Regions from separate parts of the Weissella coleopterorum genome, predicted to be linked through region 1. Evidence: predicted binding sites of a transcription regulator. Region 1 holds the regulator's gene; the other holds the start of a gene.
The links. Region 1 encodes CtsR, which represses protease genes until heat stress. Its sites were predicted from a motif close to TTGGTCAAAAAAGGTCAAANA; they were not measured.
Positions count from the first base shown of each region.

Region 2: the regulator CtsR is predicted to act here: its motif matches at 2,372-2,392, upstream of G7084_RS07405 (ATP-dependent Clp protease ATP-binding subunit).

Region 1 covers NZ_CP049888.1:1,600,508-1,609,211, forward strand. Annotated here, with positions in the region: gene rpoB (DNA-directed RNA polymerase subunit beta) at 1-1,921, opposite strand, end outside; gene G7084_RS08020 (ATP-dependent Clp protease ATP-binding subunit) at 2,210-4,666, opposite strand; gene G7084_RS08025 (CtsR family transcriptional regulator) at 4,668-5,150, opposite strand; tRNA gene G7084_RS08030 (tRNA-Arg) at 5,346-5,419, opposite strand; tRNA gene G7084_RS08035 (tRNA-Thr) at 5,459-5,531, opposite strand; tRNA gene G7084_RS08040 (tRNA-Leu) at 5,547-5,629, opposite strand; gene G7084_RS08045 (hypothetical protein) at 5,702-6,364, opposite strand; tRNA gene G7084_RS08050 (tRNA-Asn) at 6,430-6,502, opposite strand; gene gnd (phosphogluconate dehydrogenase (NAD(+)-dependent, decarboxylating)) at 6,768-7,676, opposite strand; gene G7084_RS08060 (MurR/RpiR family transcriptional regulator) at 7,857-8,699, shown strand.
Region 2 covers NZ_CP049888.1:1,460,757-1,469,460, reverse strand. Annotated here, with positions in the region: gene larE (ATP-dependent sacrificial sulfur transferase LarE) at 1-233, shown strand, start outside; gene larD (D/L-lactic acid transporter LarD) at 369-1,082, shown strand; gene G7084_RS07415 (sugar O-acetyltransferase) at 1,184-1,804, shown strand; gene rpmF (50S ribosomal protein L32) at 1,991-2,164, shown strand; gene G7084_RS07405 (ATP-dependent Clp protease ATP-binding subunit) at 2,465-4,531, shown strand; gene G7084_RS07400 (GNAT family N-acetyltransferase) at 4,646-4,942, shown strand; gene G7084_RS07395 (dCTP deaminase/dUTPase family protein) at 5,104-5,643, shown strand; gene radA (DNA repair protein RadA) at 5,646-7,016, shown strand; gene G7084_RS07385 (PIN/TRAM domain-containing protein) at 7,046-8,170, shown strand; gene gltX (glutamate--tRNA ligase) at 8,248-8,704, shown strand, end outside.

The DNA.
Region 1 (8,704 bases):
TTTCCAAGAATGGGATTGCAGCAGTGGCAACGGCGACAATTTGCTTAGGTGAGACGTCCATGTAATCGACTTGATCGATGGAAACTTCTAAGTTCTCATCACCTCGACGTGCCAAGACCGTGTCAGTCGTAAATGAACCATCTTCATTCAAAACTGAGTTTCCCTGTGCCACGGTAAAGTTATCTTCTTCATCGGCCGTTAAGAAATCAATTCGATCTGTTACTTTATGATCAGACCATGAAACACGACGGTATGGAGTTTCAATAAATCCGTACTTATTAACTTTTCCATACGTTGCCAAAGAATTGATCAACCCAATGTTAGGTCCTTCAGGTGTTTCAATCGGATCCATTCGACCATAGTGCGTATAGTGCACGTCTCGGACTTCATATCCGGCACGATCACGCGTCAAACCACCAGGTCCAAGGGCTGATAGTCGTCGCTTGTTAGTTAACTCGCCCAAAGGGTTAGTCTGGTCCATGAACTGTGAAAGTTGTGATGAACCGAAAAATTCCTTGACTGACGCAACCACAGGTCGAATGTTAATCAACTGTTGTGGCTTCACTGTCTCAGGATCCAACGTAGTCATTCGTTCGCGAACCACACGTTCCATTCGGGTCAAACCGATGCGGAAAGTGTTTTGAAGCAATTCCCCAACTCGACGAATCCGGCGATTCCCCAAGTGATCAATATCATCAACATTTCCGATTCCATAAGAAAGATTCAAGAAATAATTCATTCCTGCGATAATATCAGCTGGTTGAATTGTCCGAACACTTGGATCAATTTGACCGTTCCCAATAATTGGCAAATTCTTTTCAGGATCATTTGGATCCATAACTAAGATAGTTTGCAGAGTCATTGGTGTATTCACAACTGCATCATCAGATGGCGTATAAGTTGTGGTCTTGAAATCTGGATCTTGTAGATAAGGCTTTAATTGTCCTAAGACCTTCTTATCAACAACTGTCCCCTTTGGAGCAATTACTTCACCTGTTTCAGGATCAGCTAATGTTTCCGCTAATGTCAAACCAAGTAACCGGTTCTCCATTGCCAATTTCTTATTAATTTTGTAACGTCCAACCGGTGCCAAGTCGTAACGCTTTGGATCAAAGAAACGTGCCACTAATAGATTTCTTGAGGCATCAACTGTAGTTGGCTCCCCTGGACGTAGCTTTTCAAAAATATCTTTCAAAGCTTCCTCAACACGTGAGTCATCCATAACCTTATGGACATCTTTTTCCAAGGTCAAGTTGATTGAATCGTATTGATCACCTAAGATTTGCAAAACTTCATGATCGGATCCATAACCCAATGCACGAACTAATTCCGTAACCGGTAACTTTCGTGTCCGGTCAATTCGAACGTAGCTCAATCCCTTGGCATCGGTCTCATATTCTAACCAAGCTCCTCGTGATGGAATATAAGTTGTTCCATAACGTGGACGCCCATTTTTATCGTTTTCAACATTGTAGTAAACCCCTGGTGAACGTACAAGTTGTGAAACGATTACTCGTTCAGCTCCATTAATAATGAAAGTTCCACTTGGAGTCATCTTTGGGAAATCACCAAAGAACACAGCATCTTCTTGAATTTCACCCGTTTCATGGTTAGTTAAACGCAGTGTCACTTCTAAGGGTGCTGAATAATTCGCATCGTGCATCCGAGCTTCTTCAACACTGTACTTTTCATCCTTCAACTTATAGTCGACAAATTCAAGGGTTAACTTACCTTGATAGTCTTCGATGGGTAAAATATCATTAAATATTTCACTCAATCCCTCATCCATAAACCAGTCATAGGAATCTTTTTGAATCGCAATCAAATTTGGTAAGTCCAAGACTTCTTTAATCCGTGCATACGAACGCCGTACCCGGTGTTTACCATACTTAACTAAATGATGTTCTGCCAAGTTTTCCACCTCACTCTGAATTTTGGTCCGCTGTGCACCAAATGAAATATTACTATTTAGTTACAAATCGTGTATTCCACTCATTTTTAAGCGCAAAAAAGATAATAGCATCATCTTATCTAAAATGCTATTATCCTTGCTATAAAGCCATTCAGGGACAATATTTCCTGAACAACTTTTTAAATACACAGTTAAACTATCCCTAATATAACAGTTTTACCCCTTTTTTTCAACTGATTAGCTTTTTTATCATTACAATTCAATGAACGACACAATAATTTAAGTTAATCTTATTTTTTAAATTTCAACCTTCTTAGCCGGTTTAATACCCAAGGTAATTTCATCCTTTTTCGCGCCAATTGTCACTTGGTCATTAACCGTGATTTTGCCCGCCAACAACTCTTCACTTAGGCGGTCTTCTACTAGATTTTGTAGAGCCCGACGAATCGGACGCGCTCCATACTCGGGATCAAATCCAACTTTTGCCACCACTGCAATGGCCGCCGGTGTCATTTTAACCTTAAAGCCTTGATTAGCAATCCGTTCAATCATTTGATTTGCCATCAAACGTACAATTTGTTGCACTTCTCCTTCGGCCAAAGCTTTAAACACTACAACCTCATCAATTCGATTAATAAATTCAGGTCGGAAAGTTTCTTTTAAAGTCTTTCGCATGACATTATTCATTTTTTCAAAATTGCCAAAACTATTATCCGCCCCAAATCCAACGGACTTTTCATCTCGCAGACGTGTTGCCCCTAAGTTGGAAGTCATTATGATAATTGTATTTCTGAAATCAACCTTACGTCCCTTGGAATCCGTCAGATAACCATCATCAAAGACTTGTAGCATCAAATTATAAATATCTGGATGGGCTTTTTCCGCCTCATCTAGCAAAACCACTGAATATGGATTACGGCGAACTTTTTCGGTTAACTGCCCACCTTCATCATAACCCACATAACCGGGCGCTGAGCCAATCAACCGACTAGTTGAATATGACTCCATAAATTCAGACATATCCACCCGAATCATGTTATCTTCGGATCCAAACATTAAAGCTGCTAATGCTTTAGCTAATTCTGTTTTACCAACTCCGGTGGGGCCCAAAAACATAAAAGTACCAATGGGACGATTAGGGTCCTTTAGTCCCGAGCGAGCACGGCGAATTGAGCGTGCAATCGCTGAAATAGCTTCATCTTGGCCGACAACGCGTTCATGCAACTCTTTTTCAAGATTCAAAAGCCGTTGTTGTTCACTCTTAGTCATCTGCTGCACAGGAATTCCAGTTTGTTCTGCTAAGACTTCAGCGATCATCTCTGGTTCCACGCTTAACCACCCTTGACCCACCTCTGTTTGTTCCTGTCGATATTTATCTAGCCGCTTCTTCTGGGTCATTTCCTTTTTACGAATTTGTGCCGCCAATTCAAAATCAAGTTGTTCTAACGCCAGATCTTTTTCGGCACGTAACGTCTGCAGTTTAGCTTCTAATTTCACCAAGGGTGTCTTAACTCCCATTTGATCAATTCGCACCTTCGCGGCCGTTTCATCCATCAAATCAATCGCCTTATCTGGCAAAAATCGATCCGGAACATACCGACTTGATAATTTAACAGCTGCCACAATCGCAGCATCGGTTATTACGACTTGGTGATGTGCTTCGTAACGTGATTTTAATCCACGTAAAATTTCAACCGCATCAGCCTCACTTGGTTCATTCACCGTCACCTGAGCAAATCGACGCTCTAAGGCAGCATCCGTTTCAATATACTTTTGGTATTCATTTAAAGTCGTCGCCCCGATGGTTTGCAACTCACCTCGCGCCAGAGCCGGCTTTAAAATATTAGAGGCATCAATGGCACCTTCTGCACCACCAGCTCCAATCAAGGTATGTAGCTCATCAATAAAGAGAATCACTTTACCATCTTGATGAATCTCTTCAATAATCTTTTTCAAACGATCTTCGAATTCACCCCGGAATTTAGTCCCGGCCACCAAAGAACCCATATCCAACATCATCAAACGTTTACCAAGTAAATCTGCCGGAACAGCTCCTTGAGCCAAACGTTGAGCCAACCCTTCTGCAATGGCCGTCTTACCGACTCCTGGTTCTCCAATCAATACTGGATTATTTTTAGTTCGGCGCGCCAAAATTTGAATAACTCGTTTTACTTCGTCAGTTCGTCCAATCACTGGATCCATCTCACCCGCCACTGCTTGAGCAGTTAAGTCGCGTGCTAAATTATCCAAAGTTGGCGTCCCCCCCGGTGTTTCATTATTTTTAGTTCGCCGGCGATCCCTTTGTGGCTTTTCATCAATCCCTAACATCTGGATTACTTGTCGCCTAACATCACTCGGATTAACCTCTAACTCAAATAGAATTCGTGAAGAGAGGACGCTTTCATCTGCTAACAATGCAAGCAAAATATGCTCCGTCCCAATCTGAACTGCATTCAAACGTTGCGCTTCTTGTGCTGCTAATTGCAACATTTCTGCAGCCTTTGGTGAATACGGACGGTAAGTTAAATCAGAACGTTTGGCATTTCCATAACCAATAAAACCTTCCACTGTTTCTTGAACGGCTTCCACTGATAAATCAAACGAACGCAAGACATTACTAGCAACACCATCGTATTCCAAAATTAATGCCAGCAAAAGATGTTCAGTCCCTACAGCTTGATGTCTGAAATAACGAGCTTGTTCTTGTGCCAATTCAAGGACATTTTGCGCACTTTTTGTATAATTTTCTGCCATTTTATTCACCCTCCTGAATAATTTCAAATCGCAACCGTTCAATGAGTTCTTGCATTAAATGAGCCCGCGTTTGATCGCCATCTTTTGCACTATTTCGATTAAGGCTCGCGGGTCTTAAAAGCGTTGCAACCAATTCAACTTCTCGTGCAGTCATAAGTTCCATATCTTGTATAATTTGCAATAATTCCTGACTCGTTTGCACAGTCATTTGTTGAGAAACCATTTTTAGCATCGCTTTTAGTTGATGTGATCGTGCATCTTCATCAATTCGAGCGATCTTAATATAGCCACTTCCTCCACGTTTGGAATCCACCAAATATCCACGATGGGTAGAGAAGCGTGTCCGAAGTACATAGTTAATCTGTGAAGGTACAACTTCAAAGCGTTGCGCTAATTCAACCCTTCTTATTTCCACGACGGATTGACTTTGCAACAATTGCAGTAAATACGCTTCAATAATATCTGTCATATTTTTAGAAGTCATATTATATTCCTTTTTTATTGAAATTAGGTTAATTTTATCATTTTTAGCCTTAAAAAAACTAAAACGTCCCCGATTTAACTAGTTTAAATATCATTATACTAAAAAGTTTAACCTACTCTAACGTTTATCGATAAAAATAATATAACGACAATAAAAGAGATTGGAAATCCAATCTCTTTTATTGAAAGATATTAATGCACCTAGCAGGAGTCGAACCTGCAACCTTCTGATTCGTAGTCAGACACTCTATCCAATTGCGCTATAGGTGCAAAATTTTAAATTGTGGGCTATCATATTTATCAAGCCAATGCCGACTACTGGAATCGAACCAGCGACCTCTTCATTACTAGTGAAGCGCTCTGCCAACTGAGCTAAGTCGGCTTGATAGATATAAAATGCGGATGACAGGAATCGAACCTGCACGTCACAAGGACACAGGAACCTAAATCCTGCGCGTCTGCCAGTTCCGCCACATCCGCATAGATGTTTTATGTATTAACCGAAACAACTTACATATCATAACAATTATATAGCTAAGTGTCAACGATATTTTAAAAATTAATTTTAATTTTTTGTAAGGCTCCAATCCAACTATGCGTTTGTGAGTCGACAGAATCCATATCACCCACCACAACTTGTTCTAAGTATAACACCTGAATCGATTTCCAATCAAGTCCTTCTTTCTGAATAAAACTTTTTTGGAGTTGATTAATTTGCATTAGTTGAACCTGTTTTAATTTTTCAGGATCTGCGCGATACTGCTCCGCAAACCAATTCAAAGCTAAATGTCGAGCCAAAATTTGATCAAAAACCGCTGTCTCAAGATCAGTTACAATTAATCGGTGCTCTAACGGGACGGCTGGTCCTTCGCGCTTTAAAAATTTGATCAATGTTTGCTTTTGTAAGCTTAATACATAATAAAACTGCCAAGGCACTTGATTACCAATTATTTTTAGACTCTGTTCTAATCCACTTTCTAAACTCCAAATCGTCTGTGTTCCAAATTGATCAATCAAAATATTCAAAAATCTTAACATCGTTTCTGCTACGACTGGCGTGGTCTTTTGTTGATTGGTTAAATGATAGCGAACGGTTAAAAATTCAGCAATTTGGTTCGGTGCAATTAATTGGCCATTCTTAACTAGTTGGCATTTAACATGATTTTTTTGATGCTTCACCTGCTGAACTTGCGCGAACTTCCCCTGCTTAACCATTTCAAACCTCCTTGTTAAAATAAAAATGGTCAGCCTTTAAAACAAGACCAACCACTTTCCACATACTCCGAATGTCGGGCTCGAACCGACGACAGCACGATTAACAGTCGTGTGCTCTACCAACTGAGCTAATTCGGAATGTTAACTAAATTACATCTATTTATTTTAAGGGTTTGTTTTGTCATTGTCAAACGTTTCTTCTTTTTGTTGAATCAAACGTCGCTCCATGTAACTATAGATCACTTTTAATAATCCTCTCGTATAAATAATATTTAAAATAATATAAAAGCCGCTCAGTGTTAACTGAACGGCCTCTATCTTATTCCCCAAAATTGAAACATTATGTGAAATTCTAATTTAAAATTATTTAAATATAATTTCCCCAAATTATATCTTTAAAAAATTAGTCTTTCTTTTCCATGGCATGACCACCGAAACCATTCCGCAAGGCTGAAACAACCTTTCCAGTAAAGGTATCAGCTTGCAATGATCGGTTACGCATCATCAATGACATTGCAATTACTGGTGCTGGTACTTGGTTGTCCAAAGCTTCCTCAACAGTCCACTTTCCTTCTCCTGTTGCTACCACTCGTCCTGTGATATCGTCCAACTTTGGATCCTTACCGAATTGTTCTTCGGCCAATTCCATCAACCATGATCGAACCACTGATCCGTGGTTCCACAAATGTGACACCTTTTCCAAGTCGTAATCAAATGGTGAAGCTTCTAGAATTTCAAATCCTTCTCCAATCGCTTGCATCATTCCATATTCGATTCCATTGTGAACCATCTTCAAGTAATGTCCTGATCCCAATCGTCCAGTGTAAAGGTATCCACCTTCTTGAGCGATTCCTTCAAACAATGGTTCCAAAATTTCCCATGCCTTGGCATCATCTCCACCAATCATGAAGTTTCCACCATTCCGGGCCCCATCCATTCCACCTGATGTTCCTGCATCGAAGAACTTAATTCCCGCTGCAGTGGTCCGCTTGTTTTGTTCCAAGTTATCCTTGTAGTTTGAGTTTCCACCATCAATGATGATATCTCCAGCATCCATCTTTGAGATCAAGTCATCAATTGTTGAGTTCGTTGGGGCTCCCGCAGGGACCATAACCCATACAATCTTTGGTGATGGCAATTGTGCCAACATGTCTTCAATTGATTCTGCACCAGAAATCTTATCTGAGTAGTCAGTTGCTGCCTTAACAAAGTCCTTATTCAAGTCAAATGCAACAATTTCATTTCCATTGTCTACTGCATTTTCTGACAAGCCAAGCCCCATCTTACCTAAACCGATCATTCCTAATTTCATCATTAATTACCTCTTTTTTTATTATGTTTTCATTATATGAAATATCTTTACTTAAATCAAGGGTTTTTTATGTAAAAAATTTACAGAATGATTTTTATTACTTTTGTTTCCTACTCTATATGGGGAAATAGTGTAAAATAAGGGATAAATAATATAAATTTTATGAATCGAGGAAACATCATGGCACAAAGTGGATTTTCAAGAATTCGTTCTTTTCGGACTCAATTGAATGGATCAGATGCTAAAATTGCCGATTTTATCTTAACACATGAAGAACAAGTACAAAGTATGACAATTCAAGAAATGGCCAACGCAACTTCTCTTTCCACGGCGACCATTTCAAGATTTGTAAAACGAATCGGTTATAATTCATTTCGTGAGTTTTCACTAAGTTTAGCAATCTCTACACCTAACAATAATACATTCTTTGGTGAAATTAATGAGGGTGATGACACCCATCACATTATTCAAAAAGTATTTTCAGGTGCTCAAAATGCTCTGAGTTCGACCTTAGAAGTCCTCAACGAAGATGACATTTCAACCGCCGCCAGCTTGATTTCTTCTGCTAAAAAGGTGGGATTCTTCGGAATTGGCGGTTCTTCATTAGTTGCGTTCAATGCCTACCATAAATTTCTACGTACCCCGATTGATGGTTTTCAACATCCAGATTATGATATTCAAGTAATGGAAGCCGTCCGCATGACCAGTCAAGATGTAGCAGTGGTAATTTCACACTCTGGTCGCAATCATGATACCCTAGCTGTTATGCAACATCTACAAGCTCATGGAGTTAAAATCATTGCGATCACCGCCTTTCCCAACTCCGAGTTAGCTAAAAATGCTGATCTTGTCTTATCAAGCGCGGCTGAAGAAGTTAATATTCGAAGTGAATCTATGTCCTCGTTAATTGCTCAACTGACCATCATTGATACCCTCTTTACGCTCGTAGGGGTTCAAATGGGTGATAAGACGACGGCTGTGTTGAAAGAAATTCGTCAAGCCATCGATCAAACGCGGGAATAAATTTA
Region 2 (8,704 bases), 140 kb from region 1:
CCTTTTTGCGAAGTTTGGGGTTCGCAACCGTACGGGTACGAGTGCAAGATTTAACTGCTCGAATTGAGGTGCCTTTGACACAGGTAAATGAATTGATTCAACAAGCAGGCCAAATTAATGCGCAATTAAAAGAATATGGCTATCAGTTTGTGACTGTTGATCTACAAGGATTTAAGTCGGGGCGTATGAATGATCAATTATCAAATGAAGTGAAAAACGCTTTGGTAGATTAGCATTATGAGATATCAAGATGAAACCGAGATGGAATCAAGCTTGAGGTGTTCATGTGGGTGTCATTGCATTGAAGCTTAATGGGTTTAAGGCTGATCGTTTCAAGTTGATGAGTTGATAGAAAAGGAGTTTTTGGTATGTTGCACAGTTTATTTGCGGAGTTTTTAAGCACTGCACTCATGGTTGTTTTTGGAGTTGGCGTTCATGCAGATACCGTCTTGAATGATACTAAATATCACGGTTCTGGACATTTATTTGCGATCACCACCTGGGGATTTGGAATTTCCGTTGCCCTGTTTATTTTTGGAGGGGGTTGTATGAATCCAGCCATGGTCTTAGCTCAAAATATTTTGGGTTTGTTACCTTGGTCGGATTTGGTACCATATTCGATTGCTGAAGTTCTCGGTGGGGTTATTGGTTCGATGATTGTCTGGGTGATGTATGCCGATCAATTTCGCTCTTCGGAAGATAAAATTGACCCTAATGTGATTCGGAATATGTTTTCAACGGCACCGGCCATTCGTAATTTACCCCGGAATTTTTTCGTAGAATTCTTTGCTACCTTTGTTTTTATTACTGGTATTTTTGCGATTTCACAGATTAAGGTTCCAGGCGTCACACCGATTGGCGTTGGTTTATTGGTCTGGGCCATCGGAATGGGTTTGGGGGGGCCAACGGGATTTGCGATGAATTTAGCGCGTGATATGGGTCCTCGAATTGCGCATCGGTTGCTACCTATTAAAAATAAAGCTGAATCTGATTGGCAATATGGAGTTATCGTTCCTGGAATCGCACCATTCTTGGGCGCAGCAGTAGCGGCATTATTTGTTAAATATTTTTTATCTATCTAAATTTTTATAAATCAAGACAGTATTTAATTTAAGCGCATACATGGACTCTCGAATATGCTATAATTTGTTCGTATAAATAAATTAGGAGATAATTTATCCAGATGAATAAACACATGCAAGATCCTGATGTTAAAAAATTAATGCAAAAAGATGTTTTTAAAAAGGTTGATGATGGTGATTGGTACCAGTATGGTCATGAACCACAGTTACAAGCGATCGTTAAAAAAAGTGCCCAACAGATTCAAAAAATTAACCAAATAGCGATTGAAGATGATCGCAAAGCGACCGACCAATTACGTCAGTTTTTGCCGCATCTTGCCGCAGATGTTGATATATATTTTCCGATTAATTCAATCGAATACCCTGAAAAATTATCAGTGGGTTCGCGGACGTTTATAAATGCAAATTTACAGATTTTAAGTGCTGGGCAAGTAACTATCGGCCAAGATTGTTTTATCGGTCCAAATTGTCAATTGTATACGCCGAATCATCACCCTTCAAATCCGAAGCTCCGTCGGGCAGGTTGGCAATATGACTTACCGATTAAAATTGGAGATGATTGCTGGTTTGGTGGATCGGTAATTGTTTTGCCGGGTGTCACAATTGGCGATAATGTAGTGATTGGAGCTGGGAGTGTGGTTACCAAAGATATCCCAAGTCATACCATGGCGGCCGGAAATCCAGCCCGTGTCATCAAACAAATGCCCAAAATTCAGGAATGAGGGTTGAATGTTGAATTAACCATGTTAGAATGGGATAAGTGATGTTCAGTTATAGCTTTTTTGTTGATTGTTATCTTGACAAAATATAAAAAAACATGTAAATTAGAACAGTTGAAAAATAATCGATTATTAATTAATGCTGCCTCCTCAGTTTAGGCTTGGTAGCGTAAAAAGGAGGATACAACTATGGCAGTTCCAACACATAAAACTTCAAAGGCTAAGAAGCGTTCACGTCGTGGAGGACGCGGTGGAATCCAAACCACTGCAATCCACATGAACGAAAATGGTGTTTACGTACGTAACCACCACGTAGCCGCTGATGGTTCATATAAGGGTAAGCAAGTTATCGAAACTAAGTAATTTTAGTTGATAATTTAAAAGATAGAAGAGCTGATGAATTTTTAATTCGTCAGCTTTTTTTGTTGGTATTAACGATGAAAAATGTGACATGGTCAAAAAAATATATTAAAATAAGATTATAACAAAATGTTATTTAACACAGAAAAACATTAGAAATTCCGTAAAATGACTTGCACTCTATATGGTATAGTGCTAAAATAATCATGTAAGGTTAGGAAAGGTCAAAATTAAAATTAAAGTATGTGAACGCGGTGACCTTTAAACTCATAAGAATAATTTAAAAATAGGAGGATATACAATATGGCAAATTATGACCCATTTAGTTTCTCGAATTTTGATGATATTTTTAATGCGATGAACGGAACCAATGACACAGCACGGCAACGAGCGCAAATGCAGCGGGCGCAGATGCAACGAGCAGCACAAGAACAAGCTAGTCGGCAACGACAGGCTGAAGTGGCTGAAAATCAACAAAATGAAGGTTTATTAGAACAGTTTGGAATTAATATGACCGAAATGGCTCGTAAAGGTAAATTTGATCCAGTAATTGGTCGTGATGATGAAATTCAACGAGTGATTGAAATTTTGAATCGACGGACGAAAAATAATCCCGTTTTGATCGGAGAGGCTGGAGTTGGTAAGACTGCAGTTGTTGAGGGCTTAGCACAAGCAATCGTTGATGGACAAGTTCCCGTTAAATTACAGGGTAAAGAAGTAATACGTTTAGATGTTGTTTCAATGGTGCAAGGGACTGGTGTACGTGGACAATTTGAAGAACGAATGCAAAAGCTAATGGAAGAAGTTACAAAACGTGAAGATGTTGTTTTGTTTATTGATGAAATCCATGAAATTATGGGAGCTGGTTCCGCCGGTGAAGGTGGAATGGACGCTGGAAATATTTTGAAGCCAGCATTAGCTCGTGGTGAATTCCAATTAATTGGAGCAACTACATTAAATGAATATCGACAAATTGAGAAGGATGCGGCGATTGCACGACGTTTCCAAACGGTTCAAGTTGATGAACCTAGTGCAGAAGAAGCGCTTCAAATTTTGGAAGGAATTCGAGGACGTTATGAAGATTATCATAAGGTTAAATATAGCGATGATGCTTTAAAGGCTGCAGTGGAGCTGTCAGACCGGTACATCCCTGAGCGCTTCTTACCAGATAAAGCCATTGACTTAATGGATGAAGCAGGTTCCCGAAAAAACTTAGCGATTAAGGTGGATGATCCAAAGAAATTAGAAAATCAAATTAAATATGCAGAAGATATGAAACAACAGTCAATTGATGCAGAAGATTATGAAAAGGCCGGTTATTGGAAGGCACAGGTAGAACAACTCAACCGCCAGAAGCAAGCGGCGCATGATTCGCAACCTGTTGATAGTCAAGTGCAGACAATTGGGGTTGATGACATTCAAAAAATTGTTGAAGAAAAGACAGGGATTCCAGTTGGTGATTTACAGAATGCCGAACAAAAGCAATTACAAAACTTAGCGGATAATCTAGCGGATCACGTGATTGGTCAAACTGAGGCTACTAAGAAGGTAGCGCGGGCCATTCGACGGAATCGGGTGGGCTTTAATAAAGCCAATCGACCAATTGGAAGCTTCTTATTTGTTGGTCCAACTGGAGTTGGTAAGACTGAAACTGCTAAACAATTAGCTAAAGAATTATTTGGAACAACTGATAGTCTAATTCGATTTGATATGTCGGAATATATGGAAAAACATAGTGTCTCTAAGTTGATCGGAGCGCCTGCCGGTTATATTGGTTATGAAGAGGCGGGTCAATTAACAGAAGCTGTTCGGCGGCATCCTTACTCATTGATTTTGCTAGATGAGGTGGAAAAAGCACATCCTGATGTAATGAATATGTTCTTACAAATTCTCGATGATGGGCGTTTGACTGATGCCCAAGGGCATACAGTATCATTTAAAGATACAATTATTATTATGACTTCAAACGCTGGAACGCAAAATCATGTTTCAGAAGATGAATCTGAAATTAAGCTGATGGATCGTCTTGCACCATACTTTAAACCTGAATTCTTGAATCGATTTGATGGTATTGTAGAATTTAATGCGTTGACTAAGTCAGACTTGATGAAGATTGTACGATTGATGTTAACAGATATGAATCAAATGATTGCCCCAACGGGATTGACCATTGAGGTTGATGAGAAAGTTCAAGCTAAGTTGGTCGATTTAGGTTATGATCCCGCAATGGGGGCGCGACCATTACGTCGAGTGATTCAAGAACAATTAGAAGACCAGATTGCCGACTTCTATTTGGATCATCCAACAGAACATGAGCTAGTAGCACACTTAAAAGATGATAAAATTGTTATTGAGAGTGCTAAAAAATAATTAACTTGGTTGTGTTTAGATTATTAAATATTAGTTATGTAAGAAAATAGCTTTAATTTGAAATTTAATTAATTCAAGTTCGGATGACTTTCCTGTTTTGAAAGGTGGTGTGAAATGGAATTTGAAATTGAACCAGGACGCTTACTTCACCGTAACGAGCAGGGAGAAATAGATGCTGAGCTAATTTTCTCGGTTATTGAAGATGGACGAGTTTGGTCGATTGATTCGACCAATGTTGCTGTACAATTGCGGGGCCAAGGAGTTGCTGGTGCCATGTTGACGCAACTTTTTGAGATGGCACAGCAAGAGCATAAGTTATTACGACCGGTGTGTTCGTATGCTAAAAAGAAGTTCTTTGTTACGCCGGAGTATCAAAAAATCGAGTGGCATGATGGTATGCCTTTAGTGTAAATTTAATACTATTTAAGCGTCCTTTTAGGAGGACGCTTTATTATTTTTAAAATAGCAGGCGATATATATTTTATTAAATCTTAAAATCTGAGATAGATAACATTATTTTGGTTAAAGTTAGGTATAATAAGAAACAGACAATTTATTTAGGAGGATTGATGATGGGGAGAAGCTTTGCAATTGTTGAAAAGTATCAAAAAGCCGATTTGAAATTACCACAAAGAAGTACTAAGTTTGCTGCGGGGTATGATTTTCAAGCTGCTGAAGATTTTGTCGTACCATCAATTTGGCGGCACAATGTACTACAAGTGATTTGGTCAATTTGGCGTCAAAATCGAGTGACTGATGAAGCGTATCAAGGCGCTCATAAAGATTTTAAACCAGTTTTAGTACCAACTGGAGTGAAAGTTTATTTAGAAGATGACGAATATTTGATGGTAGCCAATCGTTCATCGAATCCATTAAAACGTGGATTAGTCTTGCCTAACGGGGTGGGAATTATTGATGCTGATTATGTAGATAATCCTAGTAACGAAGGTGAACTGTTCATTCAAATGACTAATTTTGGTCTACGTGATCTGAAAATTAAAAAGGGTGAGCGAATTGGGCAAGGTATTTTCATGAAATATTTAGTGACTGATCAAGATGCTCAAGACGAAAAGAATGTTCGCCAAAATGGCTTTGGTTCAACGGGGGTTTAAAGATGGCAAAAGCGAAAACCCATTTTGTTTGTTCCAATTGTGGTGACATTTCACAACGCTATTTAGGACGTTGTAGTAATTGTGGTGCTTGGGGCACTTTGGTGGAGGAAGTTGTACCAAGTGATAAAGTTGATCGAAAAAATCGAGTAAATTTAGCCGGTCAAGTGGCTAAAGTTGAGCGACTGAATCAAGTTGCGTTAGAAGAAGTTCCACGAGTTAAAACTAAAATTGAAGAATTTAATCGTGTTTTGGGGGGTGGAATTGTTCCCGGATCAATGGTCCTGATTGGTGGTGACCCGGGAATTGGTAAGTCGACCCTTTTACTCCAAGTTTCAGGTCAATTAGCTGGTCAAGGCGTGGTTTTGTACGTTTCCGGCGAAGAGAGTGCCGCACAAATTAAACTGCGGGCCGAACGATTAGGGGTCGAAGATGATCATAATTTTTTGATTTATCCTGAGACTGATATGACGCAAATTCGAAAAGCCATTGATGATTATGGACCTGAGTATGTGATTATTGATTCGATTCAAACGATGCAACAACCAGATGTCAATTCAGCGGTTGGCTCGGTGGCTCAAATTCGGGAAACAACTGCTGAGCTACTTCAAATTGCCAAAACGAACGGGATCACCATTTTTGTGGTAGGGCACGTAACCAAAGAAGGGGCCATTGCCGGGCCCAAAATTCTTGAGCACATGGTGGATACCGTTCTCTATTTTGAAGGTGATAATCAACGAAGCTATCGCTTGTTACGGGCTGTTAAAAATCGATTTGGATCAACGAATGAGTTGGGTGTCTTTGAAATGCAACAAGAGGGCCTGACAGAAGTGTTAAATCCTTCGGAAATGTTCTTAGAGGAACGGATGGAAGCGACGACTGGTTCGGCGGTAGTGGTTGCACTTGAAGGAACGCGACCGATTTTAGTGGAATTGCAGGCCCTGGTGACCCCGACGGTCTTTGGGAACGCCCAAAGGACTAGTTCGGGAATTGATCGAAATCGAGTATCATTAATCATGGCAGTGTTAGAAAAACGCACAAACATGTTGTTACAAAACCAAGATGCGTATGTTCGTGCGGCTGGGGGTGTTAAGCTGAATGAGCCAGCGGTTGATCTAGCTTTGGCAGTGGCGATTGCTTCAAGCTATCGTGAAGCTGAGACCCGCCTTACGGATGCATTCGTAGGTGAAATTGGTTTGACCGGTGAAATTCGGCGCGTACCCCATATTGAAGAACGAATTACTGAAGCACATAAGTTAGGTTTCAAACGTATTTTTATTCCCAAAAATAGTTTGAAGAACACCTTGCATGTGGAAGGAATTCAAGTAATTACTGTAAAGACTCTCCGTGAGGCCTTGGATCTGGCGTTGAGTTAGTTAATAAACAGACATAGGAGGAAGTTGACATGCGCAAAAGAATTATTCAATTAGCGTATATCCTCGGTGGTGGGGCACTTGGAATTGCCTATCTACCGGACCTGTGGAATTTAATAGGTTATTCACATATTTTATGGATCAATAATCCAGTTTCAGGATTTATCCTTGGTGCAATTATTTTTTACCTATTGAGTTTATTCACATGGTCATTTTTTGATCGTTTGCTAAGGGGGGTGGAACAAACCTTAACGGAAGAGCCACCACTTAAATTATTATTGGGGAGTTTAGGAACAATTATTGGGTTGGCGCTCGCTTTCTTAGCAACGGCACCTCTACGGAGTATTCCTAACCTATTCTTCAATACTGGAATCCCATTGTTGGCCATGATTGTTTTAGGTTATTTGGGTTATCGTATTGGGACGGGAAGAATGGATGAAGTTTATCACTTCATGACAAGTCTAATGTCACGCCTTCGGATTCGATCAACGCGAGGGAATTCTGAAGAAACCATCGTCAATGAACCACTGGATGAAGCTAATTTTCATCATTATAAAATTTTAGATACTAATATTTTGATTGATGGTCGTATTTTGGAATTAGTCAAGACGGGTTGGATTGAAGGAACGTTATTAGTGCCAAATTTTGTCTTGTATGAATTACAATACATTGCAGATGCAGGTGAACCGTTAAAACGAGTCCGCGGACGGCGGGGCTTAGATATCTTAAATGAGTTGCGTGATACACAGACGATCCCTCTTGAAATGTGGGACGGTGACTATGAGGATATTAAAGAGGTCGATGAAAAATTAATTCGGCTCGCACAGGAATTGGGTGGTGTTTTGGTGACCAATGATTATAACCTAAATAAGGTCACCACATTTCAAAATGTTGAGGTTTTGAATTTGAACGCGTTAGCCAGTGCTTTACGTGCCCAAGTAGCGGTTGGCGATCAATTACAGGTAGTTTTGGTCAAGAATGGGCGGGAACGCCAGCAAGCAATTGGTTATTTAGATGATGGAACCATGGTAGTGGTAGAGGATGGGAAAAAACATCTACAACAACACGTTAAAGTAGAAGTTACGTCCAGCTTGCAAACTGACGCCGGTCGCATGATCTTTGGTGATTATTTGGCGACGGTTGCGCTTGAAAAGTAAGCGTGAATAGCGTAAATTAATATTGTTTTGGAAATTGTTGAGATTATTAAAAAATTAATTAAAGAAGGTAGAATGGAATGACTGAAGCCACAGATAAAAAAGTACGGGTACGATATGCCCCTTCACCAACGGGTTATTTACACATTGGAAATACGCGAACAGCTTTGTTTAATTGGTTGTTTGCGCGGCATTTTAACGGTGAATTTATCATTCGAATCGAAGACACTGATACATCAAGAAATATAGATGATGGTGAAGAATCACAATTTGATAACTTAGAATGGTTAGGGCTTGATTGGGATGAATCACCCCGTAATCCCGGAAAATATGGACCCTATCGTCAGTCTGAACGGTTAGATATTTATAAACGATATATTCAAGAGTTATTAGATCGTGGGTTAGCATATTATTCTTATAAAACTTCAGAAGAGCTTGAGGCTGAGCGTGAAGCGCAAGTAGCCGCAAAGCAAGCGCCACATTATGTTTATGAATATGAAGGAATGAGCGATGCTGAAATTGTTGTTGCTCAAGAAG